DNA from 3 places in the Butyricimonas faecalis genome. Region 1 is predicted to be linked to each of the others. Evidence: riboswitches for the same ligand, from Rfam matches in the RefSeq annotation. Region 1 holds a riboswitch; each other region holds the start of a gene.
The links. A riboswitch is a leader RNA that binds a small molecule or an ion and turns the genes downstream of it on or off. The one in region 1 is predicted to bind cobalamin.

Region 1 (10,458 bases):
AGGCTGAACAAGGGAAATTTTACCGCATAGAACAGTTTATCGAAGAAACAATTTACAAGATACCACTCCCTCCTCATCTAGGACCGGCACCGGAATACAATCCGAAAGCATTCGAACATGGTTCTTCAAAAGGCAGGGGACGAAAACTTGGCAATCGTTCTTTCATAAAAAAGAAAAACCCCGCCAAGCGAGAAGGAGGCTCAAAATAAAATAATAACCTATTAAAACTATACACTTATGATTCTAAACGCTGGAAATATCTTACTTATAGGATCCATCCTGTTATTTGTCAGTATTGTTGTTGGAAAAGCTGGTTTCCGTTTCGGAGTTCCCGCTTTACTTCTCTTCTTGGGAGTAGGAATGCTTTTCGGAACCGATGGTTTAGGAATAGAGTTTAATAACCCGCAAACAGCACAATTTATAGGAGTTATCGCGTTAAGTATTATCTTATTTTCCGGTGGTATGGATACAAGTGCTGCTGAAATCAAACCCGTTCTAGGACAAGGAGTTGTTCTCGCCACGGTGGGAGTCATGTTTACCGCTTTTCTCACGGGTTATTTTATCTACTATATCACGAATCTTGAAAACAGTTTTATCACGCTGAATTTCACGGAATCCTTGTTGCTTGCCTCCGTCATGTCGTCTACCGATTCAGCTTCCGTATTCTCGATCCTCCGTTCCAAGCGGCAAGGGCTAAAAGAGAACTTACGCCCTATGCTCGAGCTGGAAAGTGGTAGTAATGACCCGATGGCCTACATGTTAACCATATTACTTATCGGAATTATCCAATCCGGAGAAAGCAGTTTAAGTAACACGGTACTGCAATTTATCATGCAAATGAGTATCGGTGCCGTATCCGGTTACCTATTGGGAAGACTGGCAGTGTACTGCATCAATAAACTAAACATCAATCAAGCACTATACCCTGTTCTTTTATTAGCCTTCGTGTTCTTCATTTTCTCGTTCACGGACTTGATAAAAGGTAACGGTTACCTGGCTGTTTATTTAGTCGGATTAGTGGTTGGGAATCATAAGGTTGTACACAAGAAAAGTCTCACGACATTCTTCGATGGTATCACGTGGTTATTCCAAATCGTCATGTTCCTCACGTTAGGACTTCTGGTAAACCCGGCAGAATTGCTTCCGGTTGCAACTTTAAGTATTTTTATCGGAATATTCATGATTATACTGGCTCGCCCGATAAGCGTATTTTTATGCCTTGTCCCCTTCCGGAAAATGACAACCAAAGCACGGGCATACGTTTCATGGGTTGGATTGCGCGGAGCAGTCCCTATCATTTTTGCTACCTACCCGCTAATCGCAAACATCCAGCATGCATCATTAATATTTAACGTGGTATTTTTTATTACCATTCTTTCTTTGATTGTACAGGGAACAACCGTCAGTTTCATGGCAAAATTACTTGGTCTATCAACTCCCGAAGAACGTAAAAACGTCTTTAACGTCGAACTACCTGAAGAAATTAAAACCGCCATGTCAGAGATTGAAGTCATTCCTTCCATGCTGACAAAAGGCGACAGATTAATGGATTTGGTATTACCGGATAACACGTTGGTTGCCTTGATCAAGAAGAATGATGCCTACTGTGTTCCCAAGGGAAAAACCAAACTACATACCGGGGATAAGTTACTCGTGATCACGGATGACGACGAAGCTCTCATGAAGACTTACGAAAGCTTAGGAATCACGGACTACTCCATCCAGAAGAATGCTTAACATCGGTCATACAATAGCACATCAAAGATACGAAAACACTATATAGTAATTTTTTATCATATGATAAAAACTAAATATTTGTTTTAACAAACAAATTGTCATATCATTGTGCTATCAAAACAGAACCACTAAAAAGATTAAATTTATGAGCATCAAAGGAACAAAAACAGAGCAAAACTTATTGAAGTCATTTGCCGGTGAATCACAAGCCAGAAGTCGTTATACTTTTTTCGCTAGTGTAGCTAAAAAAGAAGGATTCGAACAAATCGCGGGAGTATTCATGGAAACTGCCGAACAAGAAAAAGAACACGCCAAGAGATTTTTCAAATTCCTGGAAGGCGGAATGGTTGAAATCACCGCATCTTACCCCGCAGGTGTAATCGGAACAACGGCAGAGAATTTGAAAGCTGCCGCAGAAGGAGAAAACGAAGAATGGTCAGACCTCTACCCGGAATTTGCTAAAGTTGCCGAAGAAGAAGGATTTACCGCCATAGCAGCCGTATTCCGTAATATTGCTAAAGTGGAAGCAGAACACGAGGCTCGTTACAGAACGCTTTTAGCTCGCGTGGAATCCGGTAAGGTATTCGAGAGAGATGAAGTGATCTTGTGGCAATGCCGTAACTGCGGTTTCGTTTACGAAGGTAAAACAGCCCCGAAAGCATGTCCCGCTTGCGCTCACCCTCAAGCATATTTCGAAGAAAAGAAAAACAATTACTAATTATCCTTGTCATTGAGGATATAAAACTAAAAGTTGAGGCAATCGCTTCAGCTTTTAGTTTTTTATTTTTATCCATCACGAAGAAATCACAACTCGATTTTCGTTATATTCGCGACAAAGAAACAGAAATCTATTTTTAATTGATAAAATAAAGTCATTATGAAAAAAGTAATCAACTCACCGAAAGCCCCGAAAGCTATCGGTCCTTACAGTCAAGCAATTGAAGCTAACGGAACGCTCTACATCAGTGGTCAACTTCCTATTGACGTGAATACCGGAAAATTCGTTGAAGGGGGAGTAAAAGAACAAACAGAACAATGTTTGAAAAACATCGGTTACATCTTGGAAGAAGCCGGATATACTTTTGACAACGTGGTTAAATCAACTTGTCTGTTAGGAGATATGTCTTATTTCGCTGATATGAACGAAATTTACGCTAAATATTACAAGACGGATTGTCCTGCCCGTGCAGCTTTTGCCGTAAAAGCCCTTCCGATGGGTGCCATGGTTGAAATTGAAACCATTGCTGTAAAATAAAGATAAAAACGGCTGGCTCAGCCGTTTTTTCATTTTTTTTTCTTACCTTAGGAGAAAATAGTGCATAACTTAAATCTTACATGATGAAAATATTCGGTTTACTCTTTCTGCTTGCCCTATTTTTCTCTTGTGCATCTCAAAAAGAGGTAGCCCAAAATAAAAAAGGGCGTTGTGCTATAAAAGATTCAGCACAATACGAATTAATCGTTTTTGATTCGGGATTCGATTTCTGGTTGGCAAGTCACCAAAGTGTGGCTCATCAACATTCAGAAAGTTATTACCAAAGCATGAATCACCAGTATGCTATCGAATGGAACAGGAGATATGCTGCCGGAGATCCAAGGATCAACAGTTACATCGATTACAGCTTGAACAGAAACTACGGGTTTGATTTCAATTACAAACTCTACATGTATTTCAAGTTCTTCGAGGACACGAATAGGATGCAACTTATTCCTGGCAATAGAAACCGTTATTAATTTTAAATTTTAGATTCCAGTCACACAAGGCCAACGTTTCTTCAATCAAGAATATTCATAAAATATCAAAAACTTAACCGACTAATTCACATACAATTTATTGTAAACTAGTTGGCTTTTAATATTTTTAGATATTCATCTTTCATAGCTTTTTTATTTTCATAAATAACCCAAATTGGATCTATTTGTTTTATATTGAAAAATTAAATAAATTTTGGAGAAAATAATCTTAAAAACACTTATCTTTGCATTTGCAATGGTTTTCGTTGCAGTGTAGATACCTCTGTAATGAAATTAAATGGGAATAGGGTGAAAATCCCTAACAGTTCCCGCTGCTGTAAGTTCCAAGGAGCAGGCCGATCGCAAGCATTTGTCTGCCACTTTTTCAGATAGCACTCTTTGCCATTGGTTTTTCAAAACTGAGAAGGCGCTATCTTTGAGGAATAAGTCAGAAGACCTGCCAATGCAATTTTGGGATTTACAGCCTACGGGGTTATGGGCATAAATCAACAAATTGACAAGCAGATTTTCTCTTTCAATTATGAGCTACCGACATATTCATTTGAATATTGCTCGAAAAAGTAAATCATTGCATCGTTTGCTGTAAATCCGATTGTTAAACTATTAAATCGGAAGTGTAGCGTTATGCTGAAATTCTTTATTAAAACACTACTATGCACGTTGCTGGTATCAACAATTCACTCTTCGTTTGCACAAACCACTAAACCCAAGTCACTTCAAGACACATTACTTCGCATCGATGAAGTAACTGTAACTGCCAAACGGATGGGAAAAGAGATCATCCCAGTTCAAGTTTTATCCGGAGAAGAACTTAAAAATTTGAGCGTTTACTCCGTCGCAGATGCCGTACGCTACTTTTCAGGCGTTCAAGTTAAAGACTACGGTGGCATCGGAGGACTGAAAACCGTAAATATTCGTAGCATGGGTAGTCACCACGTCGGGGTATTTTACGATGGCATCGAACTCGGCAATGCACAAAACGGAGTGATCGACTTGGGACGTTTCTCGCTCGATAACATGGAAATGGTCTCCATGTATAATGGTCAAAAAAGCGCCATATTTCAGCCTGCCAAAGACTACGCCTCCGCAAGTGCCATCTACATGACAACCCGTAAACCCGTATTTCCAAAGAACAAGTTGTATAACTTGAATATCAGCATAAAGGGAGGATCGTTTCAAACCATCAACCCATCACTATTATACGAACAACGGCTACACAAAAATATCACTATGTCAATTAGTTCCGAATTCATGTACACCTCAGGTAAATACAAATTCTCGTACGCCAAAAAAAATGGTTACGACACAACAGAGGTGCGCAAAAATGGCGATGTGAAAATGTTGCGAGCCGAACTTGCCCTTTTCGGTAAAATCAATCACGGAGAATGGAAAAGCAAGGTCTACTACTACAATTCCGAAAGAGGCTACCCCGGAGCTTCCGTACGAGAAGAACCGGGTAAGTTCAGGCACCAAGACCGGCAATGGGATGAAAATTTCTTCGTGCAAGGCACATTCCACAAGAGTTTTTCCTCCCGCTACAGTCTGATGATAAACGGGAAATATGCATATGACTATTTGCACTACCTCTCCGATCCCAGGCTCGACGTTACCACCATGTATGTCAACAATCACTACACTCAACAAGAGGCTTACCTCTCCGCAGCCCACTTATTTTCCATTTCTCCGCAATGGTCATTCTCCATTGCAAATGATTTTCAATGGAATACTCTGGATGCCGATCTCATTGACTTCGTCTATCCCAACCGATACTCGCTGCTGTCAGCCATCGCCACTTCGTTGGATTTCAATACATTCAAATTACAAGCGAGCCTGCTACACACGTTTGTACGAGAGAAAACAAACACCGAAGGAAGCCAAGCTCCCGACAAAAACGAATTTACCCCTTCGGTGGTCGCATCATGGCAACCTTTTCAAAAAACAGATCTCAATTTCAGAGCCTTCTACAAAAAAGTGTTTCGTATGCCCACGCTAAATGATCTTTACTACACGTTTATCGGTAACAAGAACCTCAATCCGGAATACACAACACAATACAACATCGGTGCAACCTACACGAAAACATTTACACACAAAAAATTAACTCGTCTCGAAGCCCAAATCGACGGCTATTTCAATCAGATCGATGACAAGATCATTGCGATGCCGACCTCCAATCAATTTCGTTGGACCATGATAAACCTCGGACACGTGGAAATTCTAGGTATAGATGCCGCCATACAAGGTACATGCATCTTCAACAACGTGGTATTATCTCCCCGAGTGAGCTATACTTACCAAAAAGCACAAGACTTCACCGATCGGAGCAGCCAATGGTATGGTGGACAAATTCCCTATATTCCATGGCACAGCTGTACGGCTATTCTCAATGGAGGCTACAAAACATGGTCATGGCACTACAGCTTCATTTACACTGGCGAGCGCTACGAAGCGGTAGCCAATATCAAAGAAAACTACGCACAACCTTGGTACACGCACGATTTTTCTTTATCGAAAACTATTCTGCTAAAAAGGTGTGTTTTACGTGCAACCGCCGAAATCAACAACATTTTCAACCAACAATACGAGGTAGTGCAATGCTACCCGATGCCGGGAACCAATTTTAAAATTAAAATCAATATCGCATTATGACAAGACAAATCACTTTACTACTAAGTTGCATCATCCTGTTATTGTCATGCCGTAAAGAGGAAGAGATCGTTCACTCCACCGACACCAACGTGACTGAAGGCGAACAAAGCGAAAGCATCAAAGGCTTCTTCCTTCTCAACGAAGGCAATATGGGAAGCAACAAGGCAACCATCGATTACTTTGACTACGAAACTGGAGTATACACCAAAAACATCTACGCCGAGCGCAATCCGGGCGTAGTAAAAGAGTTAGGCGATGTGGGTAATGACATTCAAATCTATGGAGATAAACTCTATGCCGTCATTAACTGCTCCCACTTCGTGGAAGTAATGGATGTAAACACGGCAAAACACATCACACAAATTTCTATACCCAACTGCCGCTACCTCGCCTTCAAAGATCGGTATGCTTACGTGAGTTCTTATGCCGGTCCCGTATTAATCGACCCCAACGCACGATTAGGCTACGTGGCAAAGGTTGACACGGTAACTCTACAAGTCGTAGATACATGTACCGTGGGCTACCAACCGGATGAACTGGTCGTTGTCGGCAACAAACTCTATGTTGCAAACTCTGGCGGGTATCGCGTACCCAACTACGACAACACCATATCAGTCATCGACCTGGAAACATTCACTGAAATCAAGAAAATAGAGGTTGCCATCAACCTACATCGGTTAGAATTAGACAAGTATGGTTATTTATACGTGTCCTCTCGCGGGGATTACTACTATACACCGTCAAAAACATTTATCATCGACACCAAAACAGATCAAGTCATTAAAACTCTGAATTTACTACCTAACACCGAGATGACCCTATGCGGAGATTCACTTTATATATACAGCACCGAATGGAGCTATCTAACCAATAGTAACACCATCTCGTATGCCATCTACGATGTTGCCAAACGCAAAACAGTCACGCGTAACTTCATCACGGATGGTACGGAAAAAGAAATTGCCATTCCCTACGGCATTGCTGTAAATCCCGAAACAAAAGAATTTTTCGTCACCGACGCCAAAGACTACGTCACTCCCGGAACACTCTACTGCTTCAATCCCGATGGAACTAAAAAATGGTCGGTTACAACAGGAGATATTCCGGCTCATTTCGTATTCACACGCAAAAAATTAAAACCTATACAATAAGTATAATTCATTAACAATCAATCAACATGAAAAAATTTTTTATTTTTAGCCTGATCGCTGTTTTCATAACAGCTTGTTCCAAGTATGACGACGGAGACCTTTGGGATAAGGTCAACGATCTGGACACGAGAGTCGAAACACTCGAAAAAGCCGCAAAAACAACAAATTCAGACATCGAATCGCTGCGCTCTTTACTCACCGCACTGCAAAAAAATGTGTATGTTTCTAAAGTCAAACAAAAAGAAGATCAATCCGGATATATCATCGAATTTACAGACAACACCTCCGTCACCATCTCCAACGGCGTAGACGGAATAGACGCTCCGAGTGTATCGGTTCGCAAAGACGAAGATGGAATTTTCTATTGGACTATCGGAGGGGAATGGCTACTTGTTGATGACCAAAAAGTACAGGCAGAAGGGATGAACGCCATCGCTCCACAAGTACGCATTAACGAATCGACAAAAATGTGGGAACTCTCCACGGATAACGGAGCGAGCTGGACATCTCTCAACGTGGTTGCAGTAGGTGAAGCCGGCAAAAACGGGGATACCTTCTTCAAATCAGTAGACACTAGCGATGCAAACAACGTAACGTTCACCTTAGCCGACGGCACAACGTTCACATTGCCTCGCACTCCGGACTTTATGTTATCATTAACCCATTCTTCTGAGAACGCCGTGTTCATCCCGAATGAAACCAAAACATACACCGTCAACGTGGATGAAGGGAACGACTTCACCGTACTTTATATCTCTACCGGATGGAACTACACCGTCAATGGGAATCAACTCACCGTCACCGCACCGGCATCCGCATCTGATGGAGAACTGAAAATTCTGGTTTCTCCCATCAACACAATTGCACCGACAACAACAAGTCGCTCATCAAATGCCTATGGAAAACTTTACAAAGTACACCTTTTTGTCACAAACGAGTTCCGTACCTTGACATTCGAAGATACCGATTTCAAAGCAACACCCTACACGTTGGATTACGCCAACAATGGAGCAGGACTCACAATAAACACCTGGTCCGACTTAATCGACGATCCTCAATACGGAGGACCGCTACTTTACGGAGACTACTCCAAAACTCAATACTATTGGTACGACCAAAACAATACCGAACTATACCACATATTCCCTTATAACTATAGCGCTTATTGTTATTGGGGAGGAGGACATGCCATTTCAAATTACGTATCGACAAACCTTGCTGATGGAGATTTCAACCATCAATTAATGGTGTACGGTAACAGCGGACACAATGGATCCTCAAACTTCTGTATGCACTACGGATACATAGATGGTTCAACTTTCAATCCAACCGAAAACCTGCCCGAGATAACATTTTATGACGGCAAAGCTCGCATTATCGATCACATGTTTGTCAACAATTCTCTATACGCCATGAATTGCTATATCAATGGCAATGGGCTCACGACAAATATCGGAGAGAGCGACTGGGTAAAACTCGTTGCCATTGGTTATGACGCCGATGACAAAGAGACCGGTAGAGCAGAATTTTACATGGTAAACGGGCCGAAACACATCATCAAAGAGTGGACCAAATGGGATTTGTCCGTATTGGGGAAAGTTGTAAAAGTAGGTTTTAACGTCACCGGATCAAGCGACAACGGTTATGGATTCAGTCAACCGGCTTATTTCGCTTACGATGATGTCGTAGTAGCTTTCTAATGGAAAGGTTTATCATACTAGTGGGGATCACGCTTTTATTGGCGTGTTGCACGAAGAAGGAGCCGGAGCTCCTTCCTTCACCCCCTACCATTATTCTAGATTCTCCCACCTCCATCTATACCACCAAATGCGGCCGTGAAATTATCATTGCTCCCACCTATGAAAATTTAAATGATGCCACCTTTGAATGGATCGATGACCAAGGGAATCTATTGGGGACAGACTCCCTGCTACATTTTTCAACAACAGAAATCGGAAGGTATTTTATCACGATCAAAGCTACAAATAGAGGCGGTTCCACGGAAGAAGAATTGAGAGTCGACGTTTTGGCTCTTACCCCACCAACCATCTCTTTGGCTGGCGTTTCCGACGGACTTAAAGTTTTACAACACTCCTCACTGGAACTTTCGCCCGACGTAGCCTCTCTACTCGAAACAACATATTCATGGAACATCAACAACAACGAAGTTTCTACTGAAAAAAAATTCCGTTTCCCCACAGAAGAACTCGGAGAATTTCAAGTGACCTTCTCCACGCACAATGAAGATGGTAAAGATAGTATCAGCTTCACGATAAACGTCTGTTCCGCCGATGAAATCGATTTCAAATGGGCATTTCTGCAAGAGGAATACAACGTATCACTCAACCGCACCATTCGCTTAATGCCTGTGGACATAGAAAATGCATTTGATGCCACCTTCACGTGGCGGGTCAATGGAGAAACCGTCCAACAATCTGAGAAAAGTGCTTTTGCCTTCGAAGCAGAAACCGAAGGCAAACACGATGTTATTGTTGAAATGAAAAACCAGCATCTTCTTGTCACCCACCAATTAACAGTAAATGTGTGTCCTCCGGAAGGTAAGTATAAACGTCCGGCATCGGCATCTAGTTCCGCGCTATGGAACAAAGTCTACGAATTTCTTCCGGCTCCTGGACAATTTGTCAATGAAAACTACACGGCAACCACCATGGAAGAAGCCTGTGACTATGCCCAAAAACGCATGGAACAAACTGCATATGTATCTTTGGGAGGTTTCGGTGGCTACATCATTGTCGGATTTGACCACAGCGTAGAAAACGATGGGGACTACAACCTCGCCATCACGGGTAATGCCTTTGACGGATCGTCAGAACCGGGCATTGTGTGGGTCATGCAAGACGAGAATGGTGACGGACTTCCGAATGACACTTGGTACGAATTGGCTGGCTCCGAATATGGCAAAGAGGAAACATGGCAGGATTATGCCGTTACCTATTATCGCCCGAACGCCACCAAACAACCGGTACAATGGACTGACAACCACAACCAAAGCGGTTCCATCGACTACCTGGGAGCATTTCATAAACAAGATTATTACTATCCGGCTTGGGTTGCCGAAAACAGTTATACACTACGCGGAACTCGTCTGCAAGCACGCAACTACGACAAGTCAGGAAATGGCACCTATTGGATAAACGGTTCGTTC
Region 2 (10,458 bases), 1.8 Mb from region 1:
TTATCGAAACAAAATCCAATGACATTACCCGGGAAAACGCTAATATGAACGCGGACACCCCGGCAGGAATGATGATGAAATTTTCCAGTGAAACGACCAAACCTTTTGTCGACGACTACCTGTTAACCGAGGAAGTAAAAAACGCCGTTCGCCAAGGCTACCTACATATCCATGACAAAGACTATTATCCCACGAAAAGTCTCACCTGCGTGCAACACCCGTTGGATAAAATTCTGAAAAACGGATTCTTTGCCGGACACGGGGAATCACGTCCGGCCAAACGTATAGAAACTGCCAGTATCCTTGGATGCATCTCCTTGGAAACCGCCCAAAACGAAATGCATGGAGGACAGGCTATTCCTGCTTTCGACTTTTATCTGGCTCCTTACGTACGCTCGAGTTTTATAGAAGAAGTCAAAGTACTGGAAGAGTTATACGGAGAAAACTATAACCATCTTTATCACATTGAAATCTCGGACTACATGCCACGAGAACTGACAGGATTGACCGGAGAAGAAAGAGTTCTACAACACGCTATCAATCGCACGGTGAACCGGGTACATCAATCCATGGAAGCTTTTATTCATAACATGAACACCATCCATAGCCGGGGTGGTAATCAGGTCGTCTTCAGTTCTATCAACTACGGCACGGACACTTCTGCCGAAGGACGTTGTGTCATTCGAGAGTTGTTGCGTTCTACCTACCGGGGAGTGGGTAATGAAGCCACGGCAATTTTCCCTATTCAAATCTGGAAAAAGAAAAGAGGGGTAAACTACCTTCCGGAAGATCCGAATTACGATCTATATGAATTCGCATGTAAAGTTTCCGCACGTCGTTTTTTCCCGAATTTCATAAACTTGGATGCCACTTTCAATCAACACGAAAAATGGAGAGCTGATGACCCGGAACGATTCCGTTATGAAACAGCCACCATGGGATGTCGCACCCGTGTATTCGAGAATCGTTTCGGAGAAAAAACTTCTATCGGACGTGGGAATCTTTCTTTTTCTACGGTAAACATCGTTCGACTTGCCATCGAATGCATGGAGATAAAAGACGAGACCGCTCGGGTGGAAACGTTCTTTTCAAAACTGGATGAAATACTCGATTTAACAGCTTTACAACTGCACAAACGCCTGGAATTCCAAAAAACAGCCCGGGTAAAGCAATTTCCCTTACTCATGTCTTCTCTTTGGTTGGGTAGTGAAAAATTGGGACCGGATGACACCATCGAAAGTGTCATTAACCAAGGAACTCTAGGAATCGGCTTTATCGGCCTGGCCGAATGTCTGGTTGCTCTAACCGGTAAACATCATGGAGAAGATGCCAAGGCACAGGAACTCGGCCTGCGCATCGTATCGCACATTAGAGATAAGGCAAACGAGTACTCGGACAAATATCAGCACAATTACAGTGTACTTGCCACTCCAGCCGAAGGGCTTTCCGGGAAATTTACCGCAAAAGACAAGAAAAGTTTCGGTATCTTACCGGGAATCACGGATCGGGAATATTACACGAATTCCAATCACGTGCCCGTGTATTATAAATGCAGTGCCCGCCATAAAGCCGAAGTAGAGGCTCCCTATCACGACTTGACCCGGGGTGGTCATATTTTCTATGTCGAAATAGACGGGGATGCCACTCACAATCCGAGCACGATCATGTCAGTTGTCGATATGATGGATCGATACAACATGGGTTATTGTTCCGTGAACCACAACCGGAATCGTTGTATGGACTGCGGTTTCGAAGATGCTTCGGCACATTTGGAAGCTTGTCCGAAATGCGGAAGTACAAACATTGACCGCTTGCAAAGAATTACCGGTTATCTGGTAGGTACCACGGACCGCTGGAATCATGCAAAACTAGCAGAATTAAACGATCGGGTAAGACATGACTAACACGATTACATTATTGGATATTATTGAAGATACCGTTGTTGATGGACCCGGATTCCGGGTATCCGTCTACGCGGCGGGTTGTTCCCATCATTGTCCGGGTTGCCATAACCCGCAATCCTGGAACTTACGGAACGGTCACCCGGTTCCTTTGGATTATATTATAGCGAAAATCACAAATAATCCCTTCTCCAACGTAACATTCAGTGGAGGAGATCCGCTATTTCAAGTAGAGGGTTTCACGCGACTGGCCCAACGCCTGAAAAGCACCACGTCCAAAAACATCTGGTGCTACACGGGCTTCCGTTACGAAGAAATCATTAGCTCCAAACGGCTTTCTCAAATCCTGCCTTATATAGATGTTTTAGTCGACGGACGATTCGATCCGACCAAACGGAAAGAAGGACTCCTCTTTCGGGGAAGTTCCAACCAAAGATTGATAAACGTTCCCGCCTCGCTTCGTTCGGGAAAGGTTATCCTCTGGGAATACAATCCATATCCCCAATACGTTTGATGAAACCAGCCCAAAAATGTATACACTCACGCACCATATTGTCTCACTCCCGACTTCACAATACATTCAGGAGTTTCGTGATCCGGAAAAGTTCATTTCTTTCTGCCGGCAATGTGAACGCTATAATCGTTGTTGGGCCTGCCCGCCTTTTGAGTTTAACACGGACGAATATCTCTCCGGTTATCAACAAACGTACATCATCGGGACTAAAATAACATTCGATACGGCAACACGCGACTCCTGCACGACATTAGAAGAACACAAAACAATTTCCCTCCAAACCATAGAATCCGTCCGAAAGATCATCGATCCACGGCTATTGACTCTTGAACATGAATATTCCGGTAGCCGGGCCTTTTATGCAGGGACCTGCCATTTATGCCCCAAAAACACGTGTACCCGAATAAACGGGCATCCCTGTCTCCATCCTCAAGAAATACGCCCATCCCTTGAATCCGTCGGGTTTGACATCAGCAAAACAACCTCTGAACTCCTTCACATTGAATTACAATGGAGTAACGATGCCCATTTACCGGAATACCTTACCCTCGTAAGTGGCCTTTTCACGAAAGAGAGTGCCTACGCCCCGATTTCCACCAGGATCTCGTCTTTACTCACGGTTTGACCGGCAATCACACATACCCGGTGAACCCGTCCTTTTTGAGAAGCAACAATGACATTCTGCATTTTCATTGCCTCAAGCACAACTAGGGTGTCTCCCTTGTTAATCTCCTGTCCTACTTCTATCGACACGTCCAGAATTTTTCCCGGCATAGGAGATTTAATGGTTATATCGAAGATTTCACTCTGTCGGCCTGCCAATAATCTTTTCCGATTCAAAGAAAAGGGAGTTTCCACCGAAAAAGTATAAGCCACCCCATTAAGTAAAATCTCGTATTCATTCTGTCGGCGAGACACGATTTCCACCGGGTAGCGAATCCCCTTGTACAATAGGATCAAAAAACCATCTGCCTCCTCGACTAAGTCAATACGCATATTTTGCCGTTTCAGGCTAAACTCGTAATTATTCTTCACGGTGAACTCATACGCCGTGTTACTGCCACTAAGAGCTATATATTTCGTCACTTCTTTATTATCCATTCCGATCATTATAAATTTCTAATTCGTTTATTAAGCACCCAAGGATCTATACGGGTGTCAGGACCAACTTCCGGTGTATTCTCGTGAGTATACGTATATACCGCAAACAAAGCACCCAATAATTCCTCGTGAGGCTCTCTCCAAATGGGGGAACTCAACCGATTCTCTACAAACGAGGTATCGAAATCACCACTCCGATAAGTGTCGTTATGAAGAACTGCTTTACAAAAGGGAACCGTAGTCCGGATTCCCTTTACATGGAATCTCTCCAGCGCGGAAAGCATCCGCTCGATCGCTTGTTCTCGCGTCTCGCCGGTAACGATCAATTTAGCCACCATCGAATCGAAAAAAGGAGTAATTTCCGAACCGGGAGCAATTCCCGTTTCAATACGGATATGATTTCCCTGCGGCAAACGCAATCGTCGGATAATTCCCATACTGGGAGTAAACCCTGCCTGCACATCCTCCGCATTAATCCTACATTCGATAGCCCAACCTGTAAGTCGAATTTGAGACTGACGAAACGGTAGTTTACGCCCGGCAGCAATATTAAATTGCAACTCCACCAGATCAAGTCCCGTGATTTCCTCGGTAACAGGATGTTCCACCTGAATACGAGTATTCATCTCCATGAAATAAAAACGCTTTTGACTATCCAGCAAAAACTCCACGGTTCCCAAATTTTGATACCTTGCAGCTTTAGCCAAAGCAACAGCAGCCGTGGCCATCTTTTTCCGTAAACGATCATCGAGAGCCGGAGAGGGAGCCTCTTCCATTAACTTTTGATGTTTACGCTGAATGGAACACTCTCGTTCGCCCAAGTGAATCACATTTCCATGATTATCGGCAACAATCTGAAACTCGATATGCTTCGGACTTTCAAGATACTTTTCAATGAAAACAGAAGGATCATTAAAAGCCACTTGCGCCTCTGCCGTGGCTAACTTGTATAATTGCGACAATTCACTTTTCTTACGTACAATACGCATACCTCTTCCGCCTCCCCCGGAGACAGCCTTTATAATAACCGGATACCCCAGCTTGTCTGCCGTTTCCCGAGCATCATCAATATTCCGGACAGCTCCCTTGCTAGCTCCCAGCATCGGTACTCCACTACGTTCCGCAATCTCCTTTGCTGCCACTTTATCACTCATTAGACGAATCACTTCCGGCGAGGGACCGATAAAAATAATTCCATTCTCTCGACAACGTTCTGCCAATTCCGCATTCTCCGACAAATAGCCATACCCCGGATGTATCGACTCGATCTCATGCTCCCGGGCCAAATAAATCAAACAGTCAATATCCAAAAATTCAGACACTTTCCCATCCGTCTCCGGGAAATCAAGAACAAAATCTACAGACGATAAATACACGGCCTCCGGTTCCTTCCGGGTACGAATGGCGTATGTCACGATTCCCATACGTTTGGCCGTACGTGCAATCCGGATAGCAATCTCGCCCCGGTTAGCTATTAAAACTGATTTTATCATACTTTACATTTTACATTTAAAGAGGAATATTTCCATGCTTACGTCGTGGTAAGCTCACCGATTTTTTCTCCAGAGATTTCAATACCCGTATAATTTTCTGTCGGGTAACCGCCGGATCTATTACCTCATCAATAAATCCCTTCTCGTTAGCGATATAAGGATTAGCCACCTCATCCCTATACCGCACCAGCAAGTCTTTTTTCAAAGCTACAGGATCATCTGCCTCGGCAAGCTCCTTATGATAAAGAATCGCAATAGCCCCTTCCGGCCCCATGACGGCAATTTCGGCTGTCGGCCATGCAAAATTATAATCTCCACCAATCCCTTTGCTGTTCATCACGATATAAGCTCCTCCATAAGATTTACGCAGAACCACGGTAATCTTGGGAACCGTTGCCCGCGTGTAAGCATATAGGAGTTTGGCTCCATGCCGGATAATTCCAGCATGTTCCTGATCAGCCCCCGGTAGGAAACCGGGTACGTCCTCCAAAGTAACAATCGGAATATTAAAACTATCACAGAAATTAATAAAGCGAGCAGCTTTTACCGATGAATTCATATCCAGAGTACCCGCCATCACTTTAGGTTGATTCGCAATAATCCCGGTCACGAATCCTCCGAAGCGGGCTAAGCCGATAATGATATTGGGGGCATAACTCTCCGCAATCTCCAAAAACTTTCCCTTATCGGTAATCAACCGGATAACATCCCTCACATCATAAGGCTTATCCGGATCCTCAGGCACGATATCCCGTAAAATCTCTTCTACCCGGTCAACCGGGTCATCCGTCATCAGGAAAGGAGCATTCTCAATATTATTGGAAGGCAAGTAAGCCAACAACATCTTCACTCCCAACAACGTATTTTCATCATCATTAAAAACGAAATCCGCCACACCCGATTTTTCCGCATGTACAGAGGCACCACCAAGTTCTTCGGGAGAAATTGTTTCATTCAGCACCTGTTTTACCACGTTAGGACCAGTCACGAACATATAACTAGTTGCTGCCGTCATAAAAATAAAGTCGGTCAAAGCAGGCGAATAAACAGCACCCCCGGCAGCCGGCCCCATGATAACCGAAATCTGAGGGATCACTCTAGAAGAAAGTACATTTCGCCGGAATATTCCTGCATACCCCGCCAAACTAGCCACTCCTTCCTGAATCCGGGCTCCTCCCGAATCGATCAGTCCCACGACAGGAGACCCCGTTTTCAATGCCATATCCTGTACCTTCATAATTTTAGCCGCATGCACGGAACCCAATGAACCACCTTGCACGTTAAAATCCTGCGAATAAGCAAAAACCTGACGTCCATTCACGGTACCGAATCCGGCAATCACGCCATCCCCGTACGAACGTACGGCTTTACCAAAAGAAGTCGTAGCCGAAGGAGAATAAGCATCCACCTCTTCAAACGTTCCCTCATCGAAAAGAAATGCAATCCGTTCCCGAGCGGTAAGCTTTCCCCGATTATGCTGTTTATCCTCGTACTCCTTACCGTATTGTCGGGCTAAAGCATCTTGTCTTTCCAGAAATTTTTCAAACGATTTTCTCATACTAAATTAGTTTATACACTATTTAGCTTCACACGAAATAAAGGGAAAAAATAAGAAAGAAATTACGACCCACGTATTTCAACAGGGCTAATAAGTCTGACCTTAGCTTTATTCCGCGAAAGCATTGTCAATCCGCAAAGGCAGGTATCCTGACTTTCACCGTTTTTGCCGTCCTTCCCATCTTTTGAACAGTGGACATCAGTGGCAAATCCTTTCTGGTGATTACAGTTGCGCGACAGTCCGTGATTCTCACACGGTTCCCTATTCTCCCCGCTGAAACGGGGCACCTGAGCAGTCTGATTACATGTTGCAAAGAACTTTGACGGGAACAAATGTATAAAATATAATTGGTTTATAACACCAATGCCTGTAACTTTTCATCACCTTTAAGCGTTTCATCATAAAACAAATCACTATGAAAAAAATATTGTTTGTCATTTTCATGCTCTACCTCACGATAGCCGGCGCTTTCGCACAAGAACAAATCACCGTATCCCAATTCCAAGGCAAAAAAATCACAGAGATCGAGGCTCACGGGGTCTTTAGTATTATTGTCAGACAAGGCACCTCCACCGGAGTCACGGTAAACATTCCCGCCCGGTTTGAAAAGCAACTTGTCCTAAGACTGAATCCCGACGGGAAACTGCAAATCCATATCGAAGGGAAGATCACGAGTAAAAATAGAAGAAACAATGATGAAGACCAATTCACGGCAGAAGTCACCGTTACCACCCTCAATCAGGTCAAGCTAACCGGGGTCTGCAAACTGGAAACGATCGGGGATTTCACGACAAACAAGCTAAAAGTAGACCTTTCCGGGGCAAGCAAAATGCTCGTGGGCGGAGACTTCTTGGCAAAAGAAAAACTTGAAATAAAACTAAGCGGAGCCTCTAACTTCAAAGGTAAAATAACCAGCCCCGAATCTAATTTCAATATCAGTGGAGCTTCTAAGTTGACCCTGCAAGGCAACACGATTCGTTGTAAAATAGAAGTATCGGGAGCCTCGAAAGCAGCCCTTGACAACTTTTCGGTAAACGAACTAAAAGCAGAAGTATCGGGAGCTGCAAAAGCTCAATTCCAAGTCAAGGAAAAAATCAGCCTACATACTTCCGGTGCTTCAAAGGCCACGTACTCCGGAGATCCGATCATCCTCTCCCTACACTCTTCAGGAGCCTCTAACATCAATAAAATTAATTCAACATCTTTAGAAGACAGAAAAGAATATGAGAAATAATAATTCACTTGAAAGCATCCGAAATACCAAGAAAATAACACAACGTTTTCAACAAATTCATTACCTTTGCACTGAATTGGTTCCGGGAGATTGAATCATCAACCGGATGAAAAGGGAATCGGGTGAAAATCCCGGACAGTCCTCGCTGCTGTAAAACTCCATTCAACGTCCCGATACATACTTTTTCCACTGGTTTAAAAGAAATCGGGAAGGAATTGGGACGGGAGCCAGTCAGAAGACCTGCCATTCATTAAAGGCTGTTTTTGCTCGAGGGATTAGAGAAACAGTACGAAAAACAAATATACAATTATAATTTTAGTGCAGGCGTATTGCTTTTGCAATCCGGTGCTGCCAATTTATTTATGGAATTATTAAAAGATCTTTTCGAGGGAAGTCCCAATCTTTGGGGTGGCGGAGTAGCACACTCCGTGCTTATTTTATCGTTAGTAATCGCTTTCGGCATCATGCTAGGAAAGGTAAAAATTGCCGGGATCTCACTTGGTGTCACGTGGATTCTTTTTGTTGGAATCGTTTTCGGGCATTTCAATTTAAGCCTAAACGAACACCTACTTCACTTTCTGAAAGAATTCGGGTTAATCCTATTCGTTTATTCCATCGGCCTACAGGTAGGTCCAGGCTTTTTCTCCGCCTTCAAAAAGGGCGGCTTCACGCTGAACATACTGGCCGTCACGTCCGTTTCACTAAGTGTCGCGGTTGCTATTGTCCTCTATCTCGTGACAGACACTCCTATCACAACCATAGTAGGCATCCTTTCCGGAGCTGTCACCAACACGCCTGGTCTAGGAGCTGCCCAACAAGCCAACAGCGACCTAAACGGTATCGACGCCCCGGAAATCGCTATGGGATATGCCGTAGCCTATCCTCTAGGAGTAATCGGAGCAATCTTGGCATTACAAAGCCTAAAGTACATCCTAAAAATTAACACGACAACAGAAGAAGCCGAGGCTGAAAAAGGCATGGGCCACTTACAGGAACTTACAGTACGTCCCGTCTCTTTGGAAATCATCAACAAGGCTATTGACAATAAAACCATCAAAGACATTCATCCCCTGGTAAACCGCAAATTTGTCATCTCACGTATACGCGATCAATACGGGAAACAGGAACTGGTCAACTCGGACACCGAACTGCATCTTGGAGATCAAATACTTGTAATTTCCAACCCCAAAGATATTGAAGCCATTACCGTATTTTTCGGTAAACAAATTGACGTGAAATGGGAAGATGAGGATAGCAATCTCGTCTCACGCCGCATCCTCATCACGAAGCCCGAACTGAACGGGAAAACTTTATCCCAGCTCCGGATACGCCGAAACTTTGGGGCCAGCATTACCCGGGTAAACCGTTCCGGGGTGGATCTGGTAGCAGCTCCAAACTTACAACTGCAAATGGGAGACCGTGTCACCGTCGTCGGAAGCGAACTGGCAGTGAGTCATGCAGAGAAAATACTTGGCAATTCCCTGAAACGTTTGAACCATCCCAACTTGATACCTATATTTATCGGCATCGCCCTCGGGTGTATACTAGGAAGTATCCCATTCATGCTGCCCGGAATTCCGCAACCGCTAAAACTAGGGCTAGCCGGAGGTCCCCTTATCATTTCAATCCTCATCAGCCGTTTCGGCCCACACTACAAATTAATCACGTACACGACCATGAGTGCCAACCTTATGGTTCGGGAAATAGGAATTTCCTTATTCCTTGCTTGTGTCGGTTTAGGAGCCGGAAAAGGCTTTATCGAAACCATCGTGAACGAAGGAGGCTACATGTGGATCGGCTATGGAGCAATCATTACCATTTTCCCGCTACTTTTGACCGGACTAATTGGACGCTATGGTTGTAAACTAAATTATTACACGCTGATCGGTATTCTTTCCGGGGCCAACACGAATCCTCCCGCATTAGCCTATTCCAATGAACAGACCTCATGCGACGCCCCGGCCGTAGGTTATGCCACCGTTTACCCATTAGCCATGTTCCTTCGGGTTCTTTCGGCACAATTACTTATTCTCGCTTTGGGATAACCTATTTAAAATACGGATACATTTAACCATATTTGAAAGCTAGCACCCAAACATGGAAAGTTCAAATACCAAATTTCATCATACTACAGATCAAGTCAATCCTGAAGTATGGGATGTACTTCTTTTACGGCGTAAACTGGATCTTTTACTCCGCACGGGGAAATTATTGATGGAAAGCGCGGCAGACACAAATCGTATTGAACGAAATATGAAACGTGTCGCAGCTTTTATGAATATCCCCGAAGAGAAACTACATATTGACATTCGCTGGACCATGATCATGGTCAACGTAAGTGATGAACAACATTCATTTTCCAAATTTCAAAAGTGCGAAAATCATGCAATCAACATGACCATGATTTCACAAATCAGTAAACTATCATTCAAAGCGACAGAAGAAAACTATTCCTTGGATGATTATGAAAAAGAATTAGAGAACATTATCCATACCCCCCGAAATTACACTCCTTATCTGGTAGCTATCGGCGCAGGCTTTGCCTGTGGTGGATTCTGCAAATTATTCGGTTCCGACTGGATCGCCTTCCTGTTTGCCTCCATTTGTGCTTTCATAGGCTTCCGGGTACGAGCACGTTGCATGAAGACCGGTATCAA
Region 3 (10,458 bases), 1.9 Mb from region 1:
TTCCAGTGGAGAATATCCACAATTTATTGTTTTTATCTACATGCATTTTACAAGTCTTGACACTTTTACTTATACTTACCGGAATGACACTTTGAGGGTTTCCTGTAATATTATCTATATCAAATACTGCAATCCCCGAAGCATCAAGATGAGTCCCGAAAAGTTTATTATTAACGATCGCGATCTCCTCCATACCCCATTCTTCCGCAAGAGTTATGTGCTCAACGACAGTATTTGTAACTGTATTGATTTTAGTAAGTTGATGAATAGAGTCTGCCACGATCGCTTCCGATTCACTAATTGGGATAATATCCCGAGGCATGCCTATTTTTTCATAATCAATCGTTTTCAATACAACAAAGGTTGTCGGGTCTAGGATCTCTATTCTAGCGGGAGCACTTGCCGTGAGAAAATATTTATCATTGATTGAATTAATAGCATAAGGAGAGCCTTGCAATATTTTTTCATTGGCTTTTTCGTAAGCATTCACTTCTATCGTTCCATCTCCATAAATGACAGACAAGCCTCCCTCTCCATTTACTCCTTCATTCACAACAAGCATTTGTACGTCCCTAGGAGGGGTAATCTCCCCCTTGTCATCATCATTACAAGCTGATAATAAAATGGTACAGAGTACCCCTAAATATAATATTTTTTTCATAATCCAATTCTATTTAAATCAATGACGCATTTTTAGTCTTACCTATTTAACAGAAGGCGTTTCGTTTTCTGTAAACCAAATCATTCGGGGATAAACACCAACTTTAACAGCTGTTTCCGAACCATTTGCATAGAAATGACGCAAATAGCCTCGCTGTGCCGCATAATCAATTGCATCGCAAACATATACTTCTCCATCCGGAGAAACACCCATTCCATACATATTAGTAACTCCCAAGGTTTTTCTATACAATTTGTAAGCTTTAGTATCAACGTTTAACTCAAAAACAGCAAGCTGATAAGTCCCATTTTCCACGTCAGTACAAGCATTCATACTAAAATAAATAGTACTTTTATCTCCACTGATATCAGATCTATAATAAAGGAAACCACCAGCCATGGGGGAATCAATTTTCAAATTTGGATCACCTTTCTTTAAAAAAGGAATTTCAACAACATCCAAAACCTCTTCTGTATCAGGATCTATACAATTCCAAAACACACAACTTTCTTTTTGAGTATTTGTACCTGTCGTAAGTACCCACAACTTATTATTTTTATCCAAATGCATCTTACTGGTTTTTGCATTATCTTTCACCAACACCGGAATAATACGTTTCCCTGCTTCTGAAATATTATCTATATCAAATACTGCAATTCCTTTACCTGCTGGATTGGCTCCAAAGAGCTTATCACCAATTTTTACAATTTTTTCAACTCCCCAATTCGTCGCAAGAGGTATATATTCAATAACACTATAATCAGATGTATTAACCCGTACCAATTGTCCTTGTATATCAGATACAATAGCTACTGTATCATTAATGGGAGCCATAAAACGAGGCTTTCCTTTTTGCGTGTAAAGTATTGTACCTATAGATTTAAAAGTTTCCGGCTCCACGACTTCAATTTTGCCAGAACCGTTTAACGCAACAAAATATTTCCCATTAATATAAGTAATAGATTGGGCAACATCACCCATAGGCACTCCGTTCGCCCTTTCAAAAGCATTCCAAATAGTAGTTCCATCCTCATATACGACGGAAATATCGGCAGTACCCGTGTTGAATAACCCCTCGTTAACAACGATCATCTTTACTTTATTGACTTCCGGCATCGGAATTTCGCCGCCATTATCGTCATCATCTGTACATGCCGCAAACAATACGGCAAAAAACAACCATAAAAACAAAAGCTTTTTCATCATCTTTTTTACAAATAAACATTAAAAATAAGGATGAAAACTGTGAACAAAAAGTTTTTGAACGTGTGCACCTCGATCTTAAACCAATTGATTCATCGTTTACTCCTCGAAACTTTGAATACTATTACAATTTTGGCAGGTTTTCTGACTTACTTCGCCTTTGAACATCCTTCCCATTTCCATTCGAAACAGTGGATACGAGTCTTGCCAAAGACATTGCTGAAGTTTACAGTAGCGGGCCTGTTCCGGATTCACACCGGATTCCCTTTTCACCACATGATTAAAAATATTATGTGACACCAAAATCATCGCGAAAATATAAAAAAATAAACATTATCTAAAATCTTAAGTATATTTTTTCATTAAATCTAAAATTAAGGGATTTAAGATGTCTTAAATAGGGCTAAAAACAGATGAAAAAGACTATTTTCAAGCATCTTTTGAAATTTTGAAAATATATATTATTTTCGTGCCGTCATAGTTCTAGTACAATATTATTGTTGAGGATGAAAAGGGAATCCGGTGTGAATCCGGAACAATATCCGTTGCTGTATTTCCCTCTCTGTTGGAGGATATGGTTTATTGCATTCTTGCCACTGGTTTCAACCGGGAAGGCGCAATAAACGGGATAAGTCAGAAGACCTGCTATGATTTACAAAGATTTACATTCGCGGAGGTCGGATGATTTATCAGAATACCATTATTAACAAGATATGAAACAAATATTATTTACTGTCACTTGTCTTTTAACCCTACTCGGTTGTCAATCGAGGTCTACAATCACTTTTACCAAAAATGTTTACATTCCACAATATGCCAAAGGATTTGACATCATGGGAGCAGATCACACGGAGAGTACGATCGTTCACGTGCGCAATCCATGGAAAGGAGCGGAAGACGTTGAGATGTCTTACTTCATAGCACGCAATGACGAGATTCCTCCACAAGATTTCAAGGGTGTTGTCATTCCCGCGGGAGCGAAGCGGATTGTTTGTATGTCTTCCTCGTACATTGCCATGCTGGATGCCTTCGGGCAAGTGAATCGGGTGGTCGGTGTTTCCGGTATCCACTTCATTACGAATCCTTATATCAATCAACACAAAGATGAGATCAAGGATATGGGAGCCGAGATTAACTACGAACTGCTTGTGGGATTAAACCCGGACTTGGTGCTACTTTACGGTATTGGAGATGCCCAATCTACGGTAACCGATAAATTAAAAGAGCTACATATTCCTTACATGTACGTGGCCGAATACATGGAAGAATCGCCCCTAGGAAAAGCAGAATGGATGGTTGCCCTTGCGGAATTAACGGATTGCCGAGAAGCCGGGAAACAAGCCTTTCAAGACATTCCTGAACGCTATAATGCCATGAAAGAACTAGCTGCAAACGCAACCCATCGTCCAACCGTTATGCTGAATACACCTTGGCAGGATAGCTGGTTTATGCCTTCCGTTAAAAGCTATATTGCACGATTAATCAGTGATGCCGGAGGGGATTATATCTACAAGAAAAACACCTCTAACGGTGCTGAAGCCATCGGTTTGGAAACAGCTTATGAATTAATCCGCAAAGCAGATGTATGGCTTAATGTTGGTTCCGCCATCTCTTTAGACGAGCTGAAGGCGGTAAATCCGAATTTCAAAGATGCCAAGGCGATACAGACAAATAGCGTGTATAACAACAATTTGCGCCGCACCCCTGGAGGAGGAAATGATTACTGGGAGTCAGGGTCTATCCATCCGGACATCGTGCTTCGAGACTTGATAAAAATCCTGCATCCCGAACTGGTGACAGAAGAATTGTATTATTTCAGACATTTGGAATAATTTGTAAATTCAAGCTTTAGATTAATACCACGTATGCACCGCAACACCATTATATTCACATTGTTAATTCCTTTAGCAGTCATTTTGTTCGTGCTAGATTTATTATCCGGAGATTCAGCCCTTACGGTCGGAGAGGTATGGAATGCATTGACAGGCAACGAGGTTGACGAGATTACCCGAAATATCGTATTGTCGATCCGGTTGGTTAGAACGATTGTAGCACTACTCATCGGTGTGGCTCTATCGATAAGCGGCTTGCAAATGCAAACTGTTTTTCGCAATCCCTTGGCAGATCCTTATCTGTTGGGGGTTAGCTCCGGTTCCGGTTTAGGTGTTGCATTCTTCATTTTGGGTGCACCATTACTCGGTTTAAATCACTCCGTCTTTTGGCAATCCGTGGGAATTGTCGGAGCCGGTTGGGGCGGTGCTATCCTGGTATTACTACTCATAGCCATTATCAGCCGCTACATGAAAAATATATTAGGAGTATTGATCATGGGGGTCATGATCGGTTATATCGCGGGTGCTATTGTACAGATATTACAATACTTAAGTTCAGCCGAGCAACTGAAAATGTTTTTCCTTTGGTCCATGGGTTCCCTGGGACATGTAACGACCATCAAACTGTTTATCATGATACCCGTGGTCTGTATCGGTACCATACTGTCCGTCTATTGCATCAAAGCCTTGAACCTTCTTTTGCTGGGAGACAGTTACGCACAAACGATGGGACTTAACATTCGAAAGGCCCGGACTCTCATTTTTATATCAACCACACTGCTTACGGGAACTGTAACCGCATTTTGTGGTCCCGTGGGTTTCCTGGGGCTTGCCGTTCCTCATGTGGCCCGTATGTTGTTCAACAATGCCGACCACCGGACGTTATTGCCCGGAAGTATATTATTAGGGATCATCGCCATGTTAGCGTGCGACATCGTTGCCAAAACACTTATTTTACCCGTTAATTGCATTACTGCTTTACTAGGCATCCCGGTTATTATTTGGGTGGTATACAAAAACCTTCGTGTAGCATGATACAACTGAAAGATTTAACATTAGGATACGGACAACGCATCTTGCTGGACCGCGTGTCAGCCAAATTGAGTGAAGGAGGTTTAATCGCCTTATTGGGGCGCAATGGCAGTGGAAAGAGCACCTTGTTGCGAGCCATCGCCAGATTAGGAGAGATTGCCTCGGGAGAGGTGTTACTGAACGGGAAAGAGATAAGCAGATTGCGACCGGAGGAGTTGGCAAAAATCATCAGTTTTGTGACTACCGAAAAGATTCGAATCCCGAACTTAAAGTGTCAAGATGTCGTGGCTTTAGGACGGGCTCCCTACACGAACTGGGTCGGACGCTTGGAAGCACGAGATCGAGAAATCGTTGCACAATCGTTGGCATTACTCGATATGTCCACCTACGCCGAACGAACAATGGATCAGATGTCGGACGGGGAGTGCCAGCGAATCATGATCGCCCGGGCTCTCGCTCAAGACACGCCCATTATCCTGCTTGATGAACCCACCTCTTTTCTGGACCTACCGAACCGTTACGAGTTGGGTGTTCTATTGCAGAAGCTGGCACACGAGCAAAATAAATGCATTCTCTTTTCAACTCACGAGCTCGATATCGCTCTCACGCTCTGTGATTCCATTGCTTTAATTGATCGCCCGCATTTGCACTACCTGCCCACGCAACAGATGATCAATAGCGGTCATATCGAACGTCTGTTTCGTAACGAGACCATCACGTTCGATCCGAAAGAATTGCGCATCCGTATCCGGTGAAAGTTCGCTTGACAGCAGGCGTTAAACTTGTCGTTCATTGTCGATAATCATATAAAATTGAGTATCTTTGTTCTATTATTATCCATAAACGAACGCGCATGAGTGAGAAAATTTACCCCATAGGTATCCAGAATTTCGAAAAGATCCGGAAAGAAGGTTATTTCTATATCGACAAAACTGCTTTGATTTACCGGCTGGTAAAAACGGGTAGTTATTATTTCCTCAGTCGCCCGCGTCGTTTTGGCAAGAGCCTGTTAATCTCAACATTGGAAGCCTATTTCCGGGGAGAAAAGGAGTTGTTTAAAGGGTTGGCCATCGAGAAGCTGGAAAAAGATTGGGTGAAACGCCCGGTACTGCATATCGATCTGAATATCGGGAAATATGATGCCCCCGACAGTTTGGACAAAATTCTAAACGAAGCCCTTGTCAAGTGGGAATCGGTGTTTGGCACGGGTGCCGGAGAAAGTACTTTGGCCTTACGCTTCAAAGGAGTCGTGGAACGAGCCTACAAGCAATCCGGACAACGGGTTGCCATTCTTGTTGACGAGTATGACAAACCTCTGTTACAAGCCATCGGTAACGAGGAGCTTCAACGGGAATACCGTAACACGCTGAAACCGTTTTACGGGGTACTTAAAACAATGGACGGGTGTATCCAGTTTGCCATGCTCACGGGCGTGACTAAATTCGGTAAGGTAAGCGTGTTCAGTGACCTGAATAACTTGGAAGATCTTTCCATGTGGAATGAATATATCACTCTTTGCGGTGTCAGCAATCAGGAAATACATGAAAATTTAGAAGAAGAATTACATGAATTTGCCAAGGTCCAAAATATGACCTACGATGAAGTCAACGCGGAACTGGGGAAATGGTATGACGGGTATCACTTCACACACGACTCGATTGGTATATATAATCCGTTTAGCCTGCTAAACGCATTCAAGCGGAAAGACTTCAACAATTACTGGTTCGAAACGGGCACACCGACGTATCTCGTGGAGCTACTGAAACGCAATCATTATGACTTGGAACGCATGGCTACCGAAGAAACCAGTTCCGACGTCTTGAATAGCATTTACGGTGATGAACAGCCTATTCCCGTGATCTTCCAAAGCGGGTACCTCACTATTAAAAGCTATGATAAAGAATTCGGATTGTACCGCCTAGGATTTCCAAATAAAGAAGTGGAGGAAGGTTTTATCAATTTTCTGATGCCTTTTTACACCCGATTCAACAAAATCGAAGCCCCGTTTGAAATACAAAAATTCGTCCGTGAAATACGTGCCGGGCAACTAGAAGCCTTTTTCAATAGGTTGAAAAGCTTCCTGGCCGATACTCCTTACGAACTGATCAGCGAACAGGAACGGCATTATCAAAACGTGCTTTTCATTATCTTCAAGTTGGTAGGTTTTTACACGGAAGTAGAGTATCACACTTCCGAGGGTCGCGTGGATCTCGTGTTGAAGACCAAAGATTATATCTATATCATGGAGTTTAAACTGAATGGCAGTGCCGAGGATGCCTTGCAACAAATCCACGACAAGCATTACGCCCAACCATTCCAATCTGACAAGCGAAAAATATTTAAAATCGGGGTGAACTTTAGTTCGAAAACAAGGAATATCGAGAAATGGATCGTGGAATCTTGACGATATGGATTCATCCCGATAGGAATCCTCCCGACAAGAAACTAACTCACTCCACAATTATTTCATGAACACAAAGTAAACCGCTAACACTAAACAAACACAAGCAGCCAAATGATTCCATTGGAAAGTTACGCCTTTGAAGAAAAGCATGGAGAAGATTATGAATATGGTCAGTGTGATTACTTCTTGAACCACTTTTAACTGCATCAGGGAAAAAGGTCCTCCATTCCCAATGAACCCTAATCGGTTGGCCGGAACTTGAGCACAATACTCCAATAAAGCGATACTCCACGAAAACAGGATTACCCCGAAGAGAGGCCAATTGTCAATCCATTTCATTTCTTGTAGTTTCAAATGGCCATACCAGGCAAAAGTCATAAATACGTTTGAAACAATTAATAATAATATCGCATAAAATCCCTGCATATTCTCAGTGTATTTATAGTTTTCTAGAAAACGACACAAAAGTACAAATTTCAAAAGAAATTCATTAAATCGACAAAGGAAAGAAAGTCTTTCATACAAACTAGAAAAATAATAGAACATCAGAGAATTTTTTCAACCTGTAAACATTATCTTTGTTCGTGATAACGGATAAACTTTACCATCAAGAAGTAGCATATGAAAGCGAACAAGATTCAGAAAATAGAGATCCGCAATATATGGGGGAAATATAATTTCCGGTGGGAAAATCTCAATCCCGATGTAAATATCTTGACAGGTATTAACGGTAGCGGGAAAACCACATTCTTCAATATTATTGACGCCTTACTTTCGGCAGATATTAAACGCTTGAAATTATATAATATTGAGGCAGAGGTTACGATTGACGACATCTTGATCAGCTTTCGGAAAGATAGTACCCTAGCATCCGTAAAACAAAAGTTAGCCGGGGTAAATTATTTGAAGATAAGTACATTTGATGTACCTATCCGTGACCGACGGAAAATGGGTAAAGAGGATAGTCCCCTACTCAGCGAATTGAAGGAGATCGTGTACAGCGTGGGCGAAAATAACAATTCGTTTTCTGATTACCGCCTTCGAGCTACAAATTTCCCGGATCAAGCGGAAAAGATTAATTGCAGGATTCGCAAGTTTTATGACACCGTGAACCACCTGTTTGCCGGAACGGGGAAAACCATCGAAATAGATCCGATGACCAATCAACTGGTTTTTCGAGATGGGGATGAAATTATACATCTCTACAAGCTATCATCAGGCGAGAAACAATTATTGATCATCCTGCTCCGCGTGTTCTTGATGGACGAACAACCCTATATTCTACTTATGGATGAACCGGAAATTTCGTTACATATCGAGTGGCAGTACCGTCTTTTTGAAGAAATTCAAAAACTGAATCCACATTGTCAAATCATCACCTCTACCCACTCCCCGAGTTTGTTTGGCGATGGTTGGGGCGATAAGTTGGTATTTATCGAAGACTTATTAATTTAATAACCTTGTTAATTTTAGATTTTAGGAATCTATTTAGTTTTTAGCTTTTAATTCTTATCTTCTATGTTTTCTCCTCCTATATCCAAAGAAAAATATTATTACCATGCAGCCAAACGTTTTATGATGGACGCCCAGCTCTTGCGTTGTAAGGCGACTATTCACGTGGAAGATAAAGACGACATTGTTTTCTGGAGTGATATTTTTAAACATTTCCGCCCGAATGACCGGTTTCATTTTATCGCGGGCTCCCGGAACGAACGGGGTCATGAAACCAAAGGAGTGACGCAATGTCTGAAATATGTCAAATACCTAAACCCGAAATTTTTTATCTGCATCGATAGTGACTATCGCTATTTGCTACAAGAACAAGGGATTGATGTCAAGCATTATATTTTTCAGACTTATACTTATTCTTTCGAGAACCATCATTGTTATGACAAGGGTTTGAACGAGCTATGCTACCGGATCACGACTCTACCTAATAACGTGTTCGATTTTCACCAATTCCTGAAAGAGTATTCGAATATCGTGTACAAATTATTCCTGTGGCATCTTTATTTCTTGGTAGCAGATCCAAAACGATTTTCGATCGCTGATTTCAACGAACTGGTTTCGTTTCAATGGCAACGTCGACCAGACATCCGCCAGAACGGACGCCACGAGTTAAACAAGCTGAAAGGACGGATAGAACAGAAACTTGCTCAACTCCGGAAGAATTATCCCAAAGCAAACCTTTCCATACTCGAGAGAAAGTATCAAAAGATGGGACTAACCCCAGATACCACGTATCTTTTTATCCGAGGACATAATATCTACGATATGGTTTACATGTTGAATCGGGAAGTTTGTAAAAAGGTGCTACGAATTGCGAAAGATTCGTATTCCGGTTCACGACAACCGCCCCACGTCAACCTTTTCGGATACCGGAACAGCATTGACGATCAATTAAAAAAGAATTTACATTTCGGAGCTTATCCAGCCATTCGCAAAATAGAAGAAGATGTTCGCCTTTTATTTTAGGTTTTCATTTACTCCCGGAAGGTAATACGTTCAAGATGGCTTTATGAGATTCTCCATTCTTTCCAATTGTGAGATGGACACAAACTCGTATTCGCTTATTTGACAGAGAGTTTTCCCATTTAGGTCCCTCGGCCAATAATCGGATAACCTCCTTATTGCTCTCTTTCGAGAAGCCACTTTCTATCCGAATTCGGCTGGGAACTTTTCTCTGATTCAACTCAAATGAAAGTATAACCGTCCCCATTTTATTCGAATCCAAATCTGCCTTCGGATAACGTAAAGCTTTTTCCATGTATTGATTGAAATGACGAATATCATCTCCAGACAAGGTCCCAAGTGCAACATTCTGTTTACCGGCAATAGTAGCGGTGGTTTCTTGTATTTTCACATTAGACGTTTCAACCTCTCGCTTTTTTGCAACATAACCGGTAACAACCGTTTCGTCCAGACCTTTTGTATCTTCTTCCATCTTCACTTGCAATTTATCTCCCGCCTTAACCAAAATATTTCGGGCCTTCATACCGACAAAAGAGAAGGTAAGTAAGCCCTCTGATGCAGGAAGCTCCAAAGTAAAGTACCCATTGTCATCCGAGACTACTCCCATCGTGGAACCGGAAAGGACGACTGTTACTCCCGCTAACGGATTGCCCTTTTCATCCGTTATCGTACCCGACACGGGATTATTGACTACGTTCATTTTCCGCATCATCTGTCGGGAAGTATCTTCCATTTGAACATTTGCAGAAGAAATTTCTTGATCGGCAAACTCTTTCATCTTCCGCGCACCTTCTATTTTGTCATCCGAGAATTGCAACTGCTTTTTATCACTTGGGCGTACCATTAAAGAATCC

Region 2: linked by a shared signal. The riboswitch ahead of D8S85_RS11095 (acyl-CoA carboxylase subunit beta) and the one ahead of D8S85_RS02980 (TonB-dependent receptor) in region 1 are both predicted to bind cobalamin.
Region 3: linked by a shared signal. The riboswitch ahead of D8S85_RS11165 (ABC transporter substrate-binding protein) and the one ahead of D8S85_RS02980 (TonB-dependent receptor) in region 1 are both predicted to bind cobalamin.

Annotation. Positions count from the first base shown of each region.
Region 1 is NZ_CP032819.1:701,172-711,629, forward strand. Features, by position in the region: gene D8S85_RS02955 (DEAD/DEAH box helicase) at 1-209, shown strand, start outside; gene D8S85_RS02960 (potassium/proton antiporter) at 238-1,737, shown strand; gene rbr (rubrerythrin) at 1,883-2,455, shown strand; gene D8S85_RS02970 (RidA family protein) at 2,615-2,992, shown strand; gene D8S85_RS02975 (DUF6146 family protein) at 3,073-3,471, shown strand; cobalamin riboswitch at 3,712-3,950, shown strand; gene D8S85_RS02980 (TonB-dependent receptor) at 4,117-6,141, shown strand; gene D8S85_RS02985 (YncE family protein) at 6,138-7,292, shown strand; gene D8S85_RS02990 (DUF4465 domain-containing protein) at 7,319-8,992, shown strand; gene D8S85_RS02995 (PKD-like domain-containing protein) at 8,992-10,458, shown strand, end outside.
Region 2 is NZ_CP032819.1:2,540,581-2,551,038, forward strand. Features, by position in the region: gene D8S85_RS11070 (anaerobic ribonucleoside triphosphate reductase) at 1-1,904, shown strand, start outside; gene nrdG (anaerobic ribonucleoside-triphosphate reductase activating protein) at 1,897-2,415, shown strand; gene D8S85_RS11080 (DUF2284 domain-containing protein) at 2,432-3,040, shown strand; gene D8S85_RS11085 (acetyl-CoA carboxylase biotin carboxyl carrier protein subunit) at 2,995-3,516, opposite strand; gene D8S85_RS11090 (acetyl-CoA carboxylase biotin carboxylase subunit) at 3,525-5,009, opposite strand; gene D8S85_RS11095 (acyl-CoA carboxylase subunit beta) at 5,026-6,567, opposite strand; cobalamin riboswitch at 6,690-6,873, opposite strand; gene D8S85_RS11100 (GIN domain-containing protein) at 6,983-7,801, shown strand; cobalamin riboswitch at 7,861-8,063, shown strand; gene D8S85_RS11105 (putative transporter) at 8,164-9,846, shown strand; partial or broken gene D8S85_RS11110 (threonine/serine ThrE exporter family protein) at 9,899-10,458, shown strand, end outside.
Region 3 is NZ_CP032819.1:2,566,079-2,576,536, forward strand. Features, by position in the region: gene D8S85_RS11155 (NHL repeat-containing protein) at 1-661, opposite strand, end outside; gene D8S85_RS11160 (DUF5074 domain-containing protein) at 704-1,867, opposite strand; cobalamin riboswitch at 1,982-2,183, opposite strand; cobalamin riboswitch at 2,326-2,528, shown strand; gene D8S85_RS11165 (ABC transporter substrate-binding protein) at 2,578-3,696, shown strand; gene D8S85_RS11170 (FecCD family ABC transporter permease) at 3,730-4,731, shown strand; gene D8S85_RS11175 (ABC transporter ATP-binding protein) at 4,728-5,483, shown strand; gene D8S85_RS11180 (ATP-binding protein) at 5,582-7,132, shown strand; gene D8S85_RS11185 (DMT family protein) at 7,190-7,558, opposite strand; gene D8S85_RS11190 (AAA family ATPase) at 7,754-8,587, shown strand; gene D8S85_RS11195 (DUF4435 domain-containing protein) at 8,651-9,607, shown strand; gene D8S85_RS11200 (carboxypeptidase-like regulatory domain-containing protein) at 9,612-10,458, opposite strand, start outside.